2 regions of the Rhizobium sp. CC1099 genome follow, and region 1 is predicted to be linked to the other one. Evidence: riboswitches for the same ligand, from Rfam matches in the RefSeq annotation. Region 1 holds a riboswitch; the other holds the start of a gene.
The links. A riboswitch is a leader RNA that binds a small molecule or an ion and turns the genes downstream of it on or off. The one in region 1 is predicted to bind thiamine pyrophosphate.

Region 1 (4,207 bases):
CACGAGCTCCACCATTCGCATGCCGCTGCAGACGCGGGTTTATCTCTACGTGTCGCTGACGCTGATTGCGGCGCTGGTTCTCATCCCGTTGCTGACGACGGCGCTCGGCGGTTTCAAGACGCTGGGCGACCTGCGCACCAATCCCTTTGGGCTCCCTGCAGAGTGGCAATGGTCGAATTATACCGATATCCTCTTCGGGGAGCGATACTGGCTGCAGATCTTCAATTCGCTGGTCATTGCAGCGCTCACGGTCTCTCTCACGCTGATCGTCTCGTCGATGGCCGCCTTCACCTTTGCGCATGTCCGTTTCTTCGGCTCGTCGTTCCTGCTGAACTATTTCCTGCTCGGCCTGATGTTTCCGGCAGCAACGGCGATCCTGCCGCTCTTCATCCGCATCCGCGATCTGGGTCTTCTCGATACCTATTGGGGCGTGGTGCTGCCGCAGGTCGCATTCGGCCTCGGCATGAGCATCCTGCTTTTCAGGAATTACTTCCGAAACCTCCCGGAAGAATTGTTCCAGGCGGCCTTTGTCGACGGTTGCGGCTATCTGCGCTTCTTCTGGTACATCTCGCTGCCGCTTGCGCGGCCGATCGTTGCAACCGTCAGCATCATCTCCTTCGTTGGCAGCTGGAACAGTTATATCCTGCCGCTGATCATGCTGAATTCGGAATCGAAATATCCGTGGCCGCTCGGCATCATGGTCTATCGTGGCGAGTATGGCACCGAATGGCAGCTGGTGCTCGCCTTCATCGCGCTTACCATCCTGCCGACGGTGATCGTGTTCTTCGTCGCCCAAAGGCATATCATCGCCGGTCTGACCGCTGGTGCCGTGAAGATCTAAGCAGACCTGTGCATCATGCCCAGAGCTGATGAAAATGCTGAACCGGACCGTGGCCCGAACCGACGCTGAGCGTGCCGGCTTTGGCAACGGCGGCAGCCAGGTAATCTTTGGCTGTAGCGACCGCGGCCTCGAGCGATCCGCCCTTTGCGAGTTCTGCTGCAAGCGCGCTCGAAAGTGTGCAGCCGGTGCCGTGCGTGTTCTTCGTCGGAACGCGTGGCGCTTCAAACCAGGTAATCCCGCTTTCGCTTACCAGGACGTCAGGGCTTTGCATCCCGCCAAGATGGCCGCCCTTTACGAGAACGGCAGAGGGACCAAGCGCACGCAGCTTTTCCGCTTGCCGCTCCATTGCATCTCGGGTCCCTGCGGCCGGCTCTCCGAGCAGAGCGGCGGCTTCTGGCAGATTGGGGGTAAGAAGCGTTGCGAGCGGCAAAAGCCGGGTCTTGAGAAAGTCGATGGCTTCAACATCAAGGAGGGCAGCACCTCCTTTGGCAATCATCACCGGATCGAGCACGATCGGTATGCCGCGGTGCGGCAAAAGGGCATTGGCGACAGCTTCGGCAATCGGTGCATTGGCGATCATGCCGATCTTGACCGCATCGACACGGATATCGGCGAAGACCATGCCGATCTGCTCGGCGACGAAGTCAGCGGGAACTGCATGCACGCTGGAAACGCCCTGGGTATTCTGAGCCGTCAAGGCCGTCAAAACGGCCATGCCATAGGTGCCGCGCGCCGAACAGGTTTTCAAATCGGCCTGGACGCCCGCGCCGCCCGAAGGGTCGGAGCCGGCAATGGAAAGAACGTTGCATATCATGCGCGTGCCTTTCGGATTGCGTCAGTAATGCTCGCGGCAGCCTGCCGCGGATCGGGCGTGCCACAGATAGCAGATACGACCGCGAGCCCCTTTGCCCCTGCCGCAAGCACATATTCCGCATGGGTCGCCTTGGGGCCGCCGATCGCGACCCCTGGTACGCGGCAGGCCCTCGCGCGCCTTGCCACGCCATCGATGCCGATCGGAGGCTTGTGATCCGGTTTTGTCGATGTGGCAAAGACAGGACCGATACCGGCATAGTCGACGATTGCCGGGTCGACGGCCGCGGCCATTTCCTCGGTTTCCACCGAAAGTCCAAGGATCATCGATGATCCGATCTGTTTGCGCGCGTCGCGGGCGGCCATGTCATCTTGGCCGACATGCAACCCATCCGCCTCGATCGCAATTGCAGCCTCGGCGTCGTCGTTGACGATCAGAAGGGCGCCGGTTTCGGCAAGCGCGGCTTTCAACGCTCGGCCGGTCTTGACCCGGCCTGCCGTGCCTGCCTGTTTATCGCGCAGCTGTATGATCGTTGCTCCGCCGGAAACCGCGGCGAGCGCCGTCTTGACCATGCCGATACCGGCGCACAGATCCGGGTCGAGGACAAGATAAAGGGAAAGATCGAAACGCTTCATCTCGATGTTACTCTTGCCGCAGCATCGAGTGCGGTTCCATCGAGCTGCGCAAGCGCGTCAAGGAGGCGCCATGAAAGGGAACCGGGCCTGATATTCATCGCGACGTAGTTGGTGATGCAATGCACGAGCGGCGGCGGCTCGCGCATGGCAGCGAAGAGTTGTCCGGGTGAAGTTCGTATCGGCATTTGCCCCTTTCTGGCGGGGCAAATGCGCGGGGAGCCGGACTGAATAAACAAGGCTCCGAGCGACTCCCTCCGCCAGCATTATCCGGTTCAGGTTCGAAGGGTACTTCTCAGCCCGTCTTGCAACGAACGCCCCTGTCTCTCATCGTGGTCTTCATTGCAGACAAATCTCTGGCTGTCACCCCTAAAAAAAGCATGGCTGTATTGCCTGAAGTCAGATCCCGCTACCAACATCTGCCCTTTGAGAGCCTGATGGGAGAAAGGCGGGAATAAAGACGTTTTCATGCCGCTCTTTTGTCGAACTATGGCGGCTCCTTTTTCGGCGGGCGGCGGAGTTGCAAGCTTCGATGACGGCGATGACAAGAACGAGCCCGGACGCTCAATGCTCCGATATTTGTTGGGACTCTCCGGCGCGTTCGGCCGGAATGCACACCCACTCGGGGCGACTGCGATCATGTATTGCGTAATCGTTTTCGTTAAATATTCTGGCTACATCGTCAAAATTCTCGGTAACTTCCACCACTATAAGTGGTCTTATATTCGCTAGACAGTGCGAACTACCGAGAAGCACGCGGTGTTCGGCACCCTCCACATCTATCTTCAGCAGCGCCGGACGAAGGCCCGTCTCTTCCAAGAACGTGTCAAGCTGCATCATCTCGACCGTGACGGATTCCATCAGCGCATCGCTGAACGCATTTTCTCGGGTTTGTTCAAAATTTTTATAGTTTTTGTCCAATGAATTGTTCTGTCCCGACAGGCCTTCTATCCAAAATTCCACGGGGCCATCGAGATCTCCACACGCGGCTTCAACGATTTTAATGTTCGCAAAGCGCTCTGTATTGGTTCGAAGATACGGCAAATTGTTGGGCCCAGGTTCGAAAACAATAACAGTACCGTCATCGCCAACAATCTTTGCTAAATGAACCGAAAGATAGCCGATATGGCCGCCGAGCTCGACAACGGAATCTCCGGGCTTTGCAAGTTCGGCGAGCGTCTTCATGATATGCTTCTCGCGGTGCTTCCCTTTGAACCAATATCCCCGATGTTTATAAAGGTTTAATCTTATGGGCGCATCGCGCCACCAATGATGGCGCACGATAATATCGCGCGTTCCCCAAGTGCGAAGGACATGGAGTGCAACTCGCCGCAGAGGGCGGTATCTCGCCAGACTTCGCAGCGGCATCGTACGGTCTCCGATCGAAGATGTTTGAAGGACAAGCTCTCCAAGCTTGGAAGTTACTTCACTTTTTTGCGTTTTAGAATACCTTAAACCGACGGAGGCGTTGGCGATGAGCTTAAATGACGTTACATCGGCTGATAAAATCGATGAACGCGCAAGGGGGCATGGGCAACCTGCGGTCGCGACAATTTCGCAGTCTTTGGAGTTATATGCATTTTTTGCTGCTATATTTCTATGCTCGATGAATTATTTTAGAAGTGAATATATTTATTTCACGCTTGCAGATCTGTCTTTTCTTCTTTGCTTTTCTCTCGCTGTTGCGAACGCGAATATTGTCGTCAATGTCATTGGCAAGCTGAGCACGGCCGCCTGGTGTATTGGGCTTGCCTTGCTGCTTTTGGGGTTGACTGCAAGCAGCATCGTAAGCCCAGGGCCGGAACGCGGACTCGTGGTCGTCCTGCAGTATTTCTACGCGTATTTTATTGTGCTGCTTTTGTTTGGGGGAAGGAGCTATGACGAGCTCTTAGCGGCGGCAAAGATTTATGTCTCTTCGATATT
Region 2 (4,207 bases), on a different replicon from region 1:
GTCGGTAACCCCGCGCCGCCGCTTCGATAAGATTGCATGCCGGGCACGAATCATGGCCATCGAAAGGACGATCGAGAGCAGAGCGGCCGAAAGCGAGATCGCCAAGCTCATCCCGGCTGACTGCCAGAAGATCGGCTCCTGCAGCAGCTTTATGAGATCGGCGTGCAACCCGGCGGCGATGATCGACACAAGCGGGAGGCCGAGGAAGAGCACGGCGATCAGCAAGAGCAGACTGTCGGCCAATCTGGCACATTGCCCTTTGCCATCAAGCCGCTTGATGTCTCTGCCTTCGGTCAGGCCCTCGTCTCCGGCAGGCGGAAAAAGTGCCATCGCGCCGAGGATCATCGCCGTCAGCGCGATCTGCAGGAGCGACAACGCGATTGCGCGGCCGGGGTCGAAATCGAAACGGAGCGACTGGTAGATCGCGACCTCGATCGTGGTTGCTGCCGGGCCGCCACCGAGGGTTAGCACCAACGTGAAGCTGGTGGCGCAGAGCATGAAGATCAATCCGGCTATCCCAGGAATGAGCGGGCGGATCGCCGGCCATTCAATGAAGCGGAAGACCGAGCGGGGCCGCATGCCGAGGCCGCTTGCCATCAGCCAGTATTCGGCGGGCACGCGTTCGAGACCTGCAAGCATCAGGCGGCAGGCAAGCGGCAGGTTGAAGAAGACATGGGCGAGAAGAATGCCGGTTAGCCCATAGATGCTCACCGGTTCGTCAAGCCCGATCTTCATCATAAGCGAGTTCAACAACCCCTGCCTGCCCCATATCCCGATCAAGCCGAGTGCGCCGATCAGAACCGGCAGCCCCATAGGAACCGCCATCAGGCGGATGATCCAGATGCGCCCTAGAAAATGCGGCTGGCGAGCGAGCGCGCGTGCGACCGGAATCGCGAAGACGATGGAAAGTGCGGTCGAAAGCAGCGCCTGCAGCAGCGTGAAGCGCAGCACACGCAGAATATAAGGATCGAAAAGAATGCCGACGATGGCAGCGCCGCCTCCGGCAAAAAGCAACGAGAACGCTGCAAGTCCGACAAACAACGTGACGGCGGCGAGGCTGATCGCCCCGCCGGTCAATGCACGCTGCCGTTCGGCTGCGGTCTGCAGCATCAGTTCATGCTCATCGCCGCAAGCCACTCGTCGATCCAGGCCTTGCGGCTTCTGGCGACCTCGTCGGAGCTCATCAGGAAGGTCTTGGCCGGATTGACGAGCTTGCTAAAGGCATCCGGCAGCGGCTTGGAGGTTGCGGAAACGGGCATCATCCAGTTGTTCGTCGGGATGGTATCCTGGAAGCCGGGCGTCATCATGAATTTCAGGAAGTCGCGGGCAAGATCCTTGTCCTGCGCATTCTTCAAAAGGCCCGCGACTTCGATCTGGATATAGTGGCCTTCCGAGAAGGCTGCGGCCTGGTAGCGATCGGTATTCTCAGTCACCATGTGATAGGCAGGGGATGTGGTATAAGACAGCACCATCGGCGCCTCGCCCTTGGTGAACAGGCCATAGGCCTCGGACCAGCCGGGCGTGACCGTCAGGATGCGGTTCTTGAGTTTGCCCCAGGCTTCCGGCGCCTTGTCGCCGTAAATGGATTTGACCCAGAGCAGCAGGCCGAGGCCCGGCGTCGAGGTTCGCGGATCTTCGATCACGATCTTCTGCGAAGGATCACCTTCGACCAGATCCTTCATGCTCTGAGGCGGGTCCTTGATCGTTTGCGTATCGTAGATGATCGCGAAGTGACCGTAGTCGTAGGGAACGAAGACATCGTCCACGAAGCCGCCCGGCACCTTCAGCGCGCCGACATCGACGCCACTTGCGTCGAACAGGCCGGTCTCCTTGGCTTCGGTGACGAGGTTCGTGTCGATACCGAGGACGACGTCAGCCTTGGTGGAAGCTCCCTCGAGCTTCAAGCGCGAAAGCAGGGCGACGCCATCGGCGACGCTGACGAAATTGACCGTGCAGCCGCATGTCTTCTCGAAAGCGTCCTTGACCTTCGGCCCGGGTCCCCATTCGGACGTGAAACTTTCGTAAGTGTATATGGTGAGCGTCTTTTCCGCGCCGTGCGCGGCAGACAAGCCGAGCGTCGCGGCGAAAAATGCTGCGGTCAGCGAAGAGATGATCGATGTGCGGCCGGACATGGTGCGCCTCCTCCTTGAGTTTCTTTTGAAGGGGAAAAGGGCGTTGCCGAATGTCACGCGTCTAATCCCTCCGCCGGTGTTAACCGGATCAGGTTCCGCGGGTTGGCTCGATGCCTCTCAGCCGGTATCCTTGCGGACATCCAGGCACCCCGTTAGAGCGTCGGCAGATGTATCGCCATGAAGGCTTTATGACAAGGGCGAAGCGCGCTGACCGTAGCCCCTTTCCCTTGGCCCCTGCTTTGCGCTATGGGCAATGCCATGAGCCAATCCACTTTCACGATCCTGCTCGGCGGCGAACTCGCCCTGACCGAGCGCCTGCGTTCTGCCGTTTCAGGCAGCCGCTTCATCGCCGCCGACGGCGGTATGCGGCATGCAGCAGCGCTTGGCGTGGTGCCGGAGCTTTGGGTCGGGGATTTCGACTCGACGCCGCCGGATCTGGAGGGCGCATTTCCGCATGTCCCGAAACAGCCCTACCCGGCCGCCAAGGCCGCAACGGATGGTGAAATCGCCGTGTCGGAGGCGATTGCGCGCGGCGCACGGCGACTTGTCCTTGCCGGTGCGCTCAGTGGCGAGCGCTCGGACCACGCGCTGCAGCTCCTGCTTTACGCCGTCAGCCTTGCCGAACAGGGTTTCGACATTCTGTTGACCTCCGGAACGGAGGAGGCCGTGCCGCTTCTCGCTGGTAAAATTGAGCTCGATTTGCCGAAGAACAGCCTGTTTTCGGTGTCCGGCTTCAGCGAACTTCATGGTCTTTACATCGAGAATGCCCGGTATCCGCTCATCGATTTTCATTTGCCCTTCGGCTCCTCGCGTACCATTTCCAACGTCGCGGAAGGCAAGGTTCGTTTTAGGCTCGGCAGCGGCCGGGCGATTGTCCTTGCCCGCCCTTATGATTTTTCCGGAGTCTGATTTTTGGCCCCTCCCATCCTGAAACTCGCCGATATCTTCCTAAGCTTCGGCGGAACGCCTCTCTTGGCCGGCGCGGCCCTGCAGGTCGAGCCGGGCGACAAGATCTGTCTGGTCGGCCGTAACGGGTCGGGCAAATCGACCCTTCTGAAGATTGCGGCCGGCATCGTTGAAGCGCAATCGGGCGAGGTTTTCCGCCATCCATCCTCGACGGTGCGCTATTTGGAGCAGGCTCCGGATTTCGCCGGTTTCAAGACGGTGCAGGCTTATGCGGAAGCCGGTCTTGGGCCGGGCGATGATCCTTATCGCGTGACCTACCTCCTCTCGCATCTCGGCCTTACTGGCGAAGAGGACCCGAAGAACCTCTCCGGCGGCGAAGCGCGACGCGCAGCGCTTGCCCGCGTGCTGGCGCCTGAACCGGATATTCTCCTGCTTGATGAGCCGACGAACCATCTCGACCTTCCGACCATTGAATGGCTGGAAGGCGAACTTCAGAAAAGCCGCAGCGCGCTGGTCCTGATTTCCCACGACCGCCGTTTCCTCGAAAAGGTCTCTACGGCGACCGTCTGGCTCGACCGGGGTATGTCGCGGCGGCTCGACCGTGGCTTTGCCCATTTCGAAGCCTGGCGCGATCAGGTGCTCGAGGCGGAAGAACTGGAGCAGCACAAGCTCGGCAAGGCGATCGAACGCGAGGAGCACTGGCTGCGCTATGGCGTAACCGCTCGGCGCAAGCGCAACATGCGACGCCTCGGCGAGTTGCAGACCATGCGCTCGCAGCATCGTGGCCACAAGGGGCCGCAGGGGACCGTGCAGGCTGCGGTGTCCGATGCGCAGGAATCCGGCAAGCTGGTGATCGAAGCGGAAAAGATCACCAAGACTTTCGATGACCGTCAAATTGTTGCGCCGTTCTCAATCCGCGTCCATCGCGGCGATTGCATCGGTCTGGTCGGACCAAACGGCGCGGGCAAGACGACGATTCTGAAGATGCTGACGGGACAGCTTTCGCCGGACAGTGGCACGGTGAAGCTCGGGACCAATCTCGAGATTGCAACGCTCGACCAGAAGCGCGAAGATCTCAATCTGGAGGATACGCTCGCGCACTACCTGACCGACGGGCGCGGCGAGAATCTGCTGGTGAACGGGGAGCAACGGCACGTCACCGGCTACAT

Region 2: linked by a shared signal. The riboswitch ahead of thiB (thiamine ABC transporter substrate binding subunit) and the one ahead of QA644_RS26240 (hydroxyethylthiazole kinase) in region 1 are both predicted to bind thiamine pyrophosphate.

What each region holds. Positions count from the first base shown of each region.
Region 1 is NZ_CP121642.1:1,047,595-1,051,801, forward strand. Features, by position in the region: gene QA644_RS26225 (carbohydrate ABC transporter permease) at 1-841, shown strand, start outside; gene thiD (bifunctional hydroxymethylpyrimidine kinase/phosphomethylpyrimidine kinase) at 855-1,655, opposite strand; gene thiE (thiamine phosphate synthase) at 1,652-2,287, opposite strand; partial or broken gene QA644_RS26240 (hydroxyethylthiazole kinase) at 2,377-2,472, opposite strand; TPP riboswitch at 2,520-2,616, opposite strand; gene QA644_RS26245 (FkbM family methyltransferase) at 2,849-3,652, opposite strand; gene QA644_RS26250 (O-antigen ligase family protein) at 3,759-4,207, shown strand, end outside.
Region 2 is NZ_CP121641.1:3,717,538-3,721,744, reverse strand. Features, by position in the region: gene thiP (thiamine/thiamine pyrophosphate ABC transporter permease ThiP) at 1-1,110, opposite strand, end outside; gene thiB (thiamine ABC transporter substrate binding subunit) at 1,110-2,132, opposite strand; TPP riboswitch at 2,181-2,294, opposite strand; gene QA644_RS18565 (thiamine diphosphokinase) at 2,391-3,041, shown strand; gene QA644_RS18560 (ABC-F family ATP-binding cassette domain-containing protein) at 3,045-4,207, shown strand, end outside.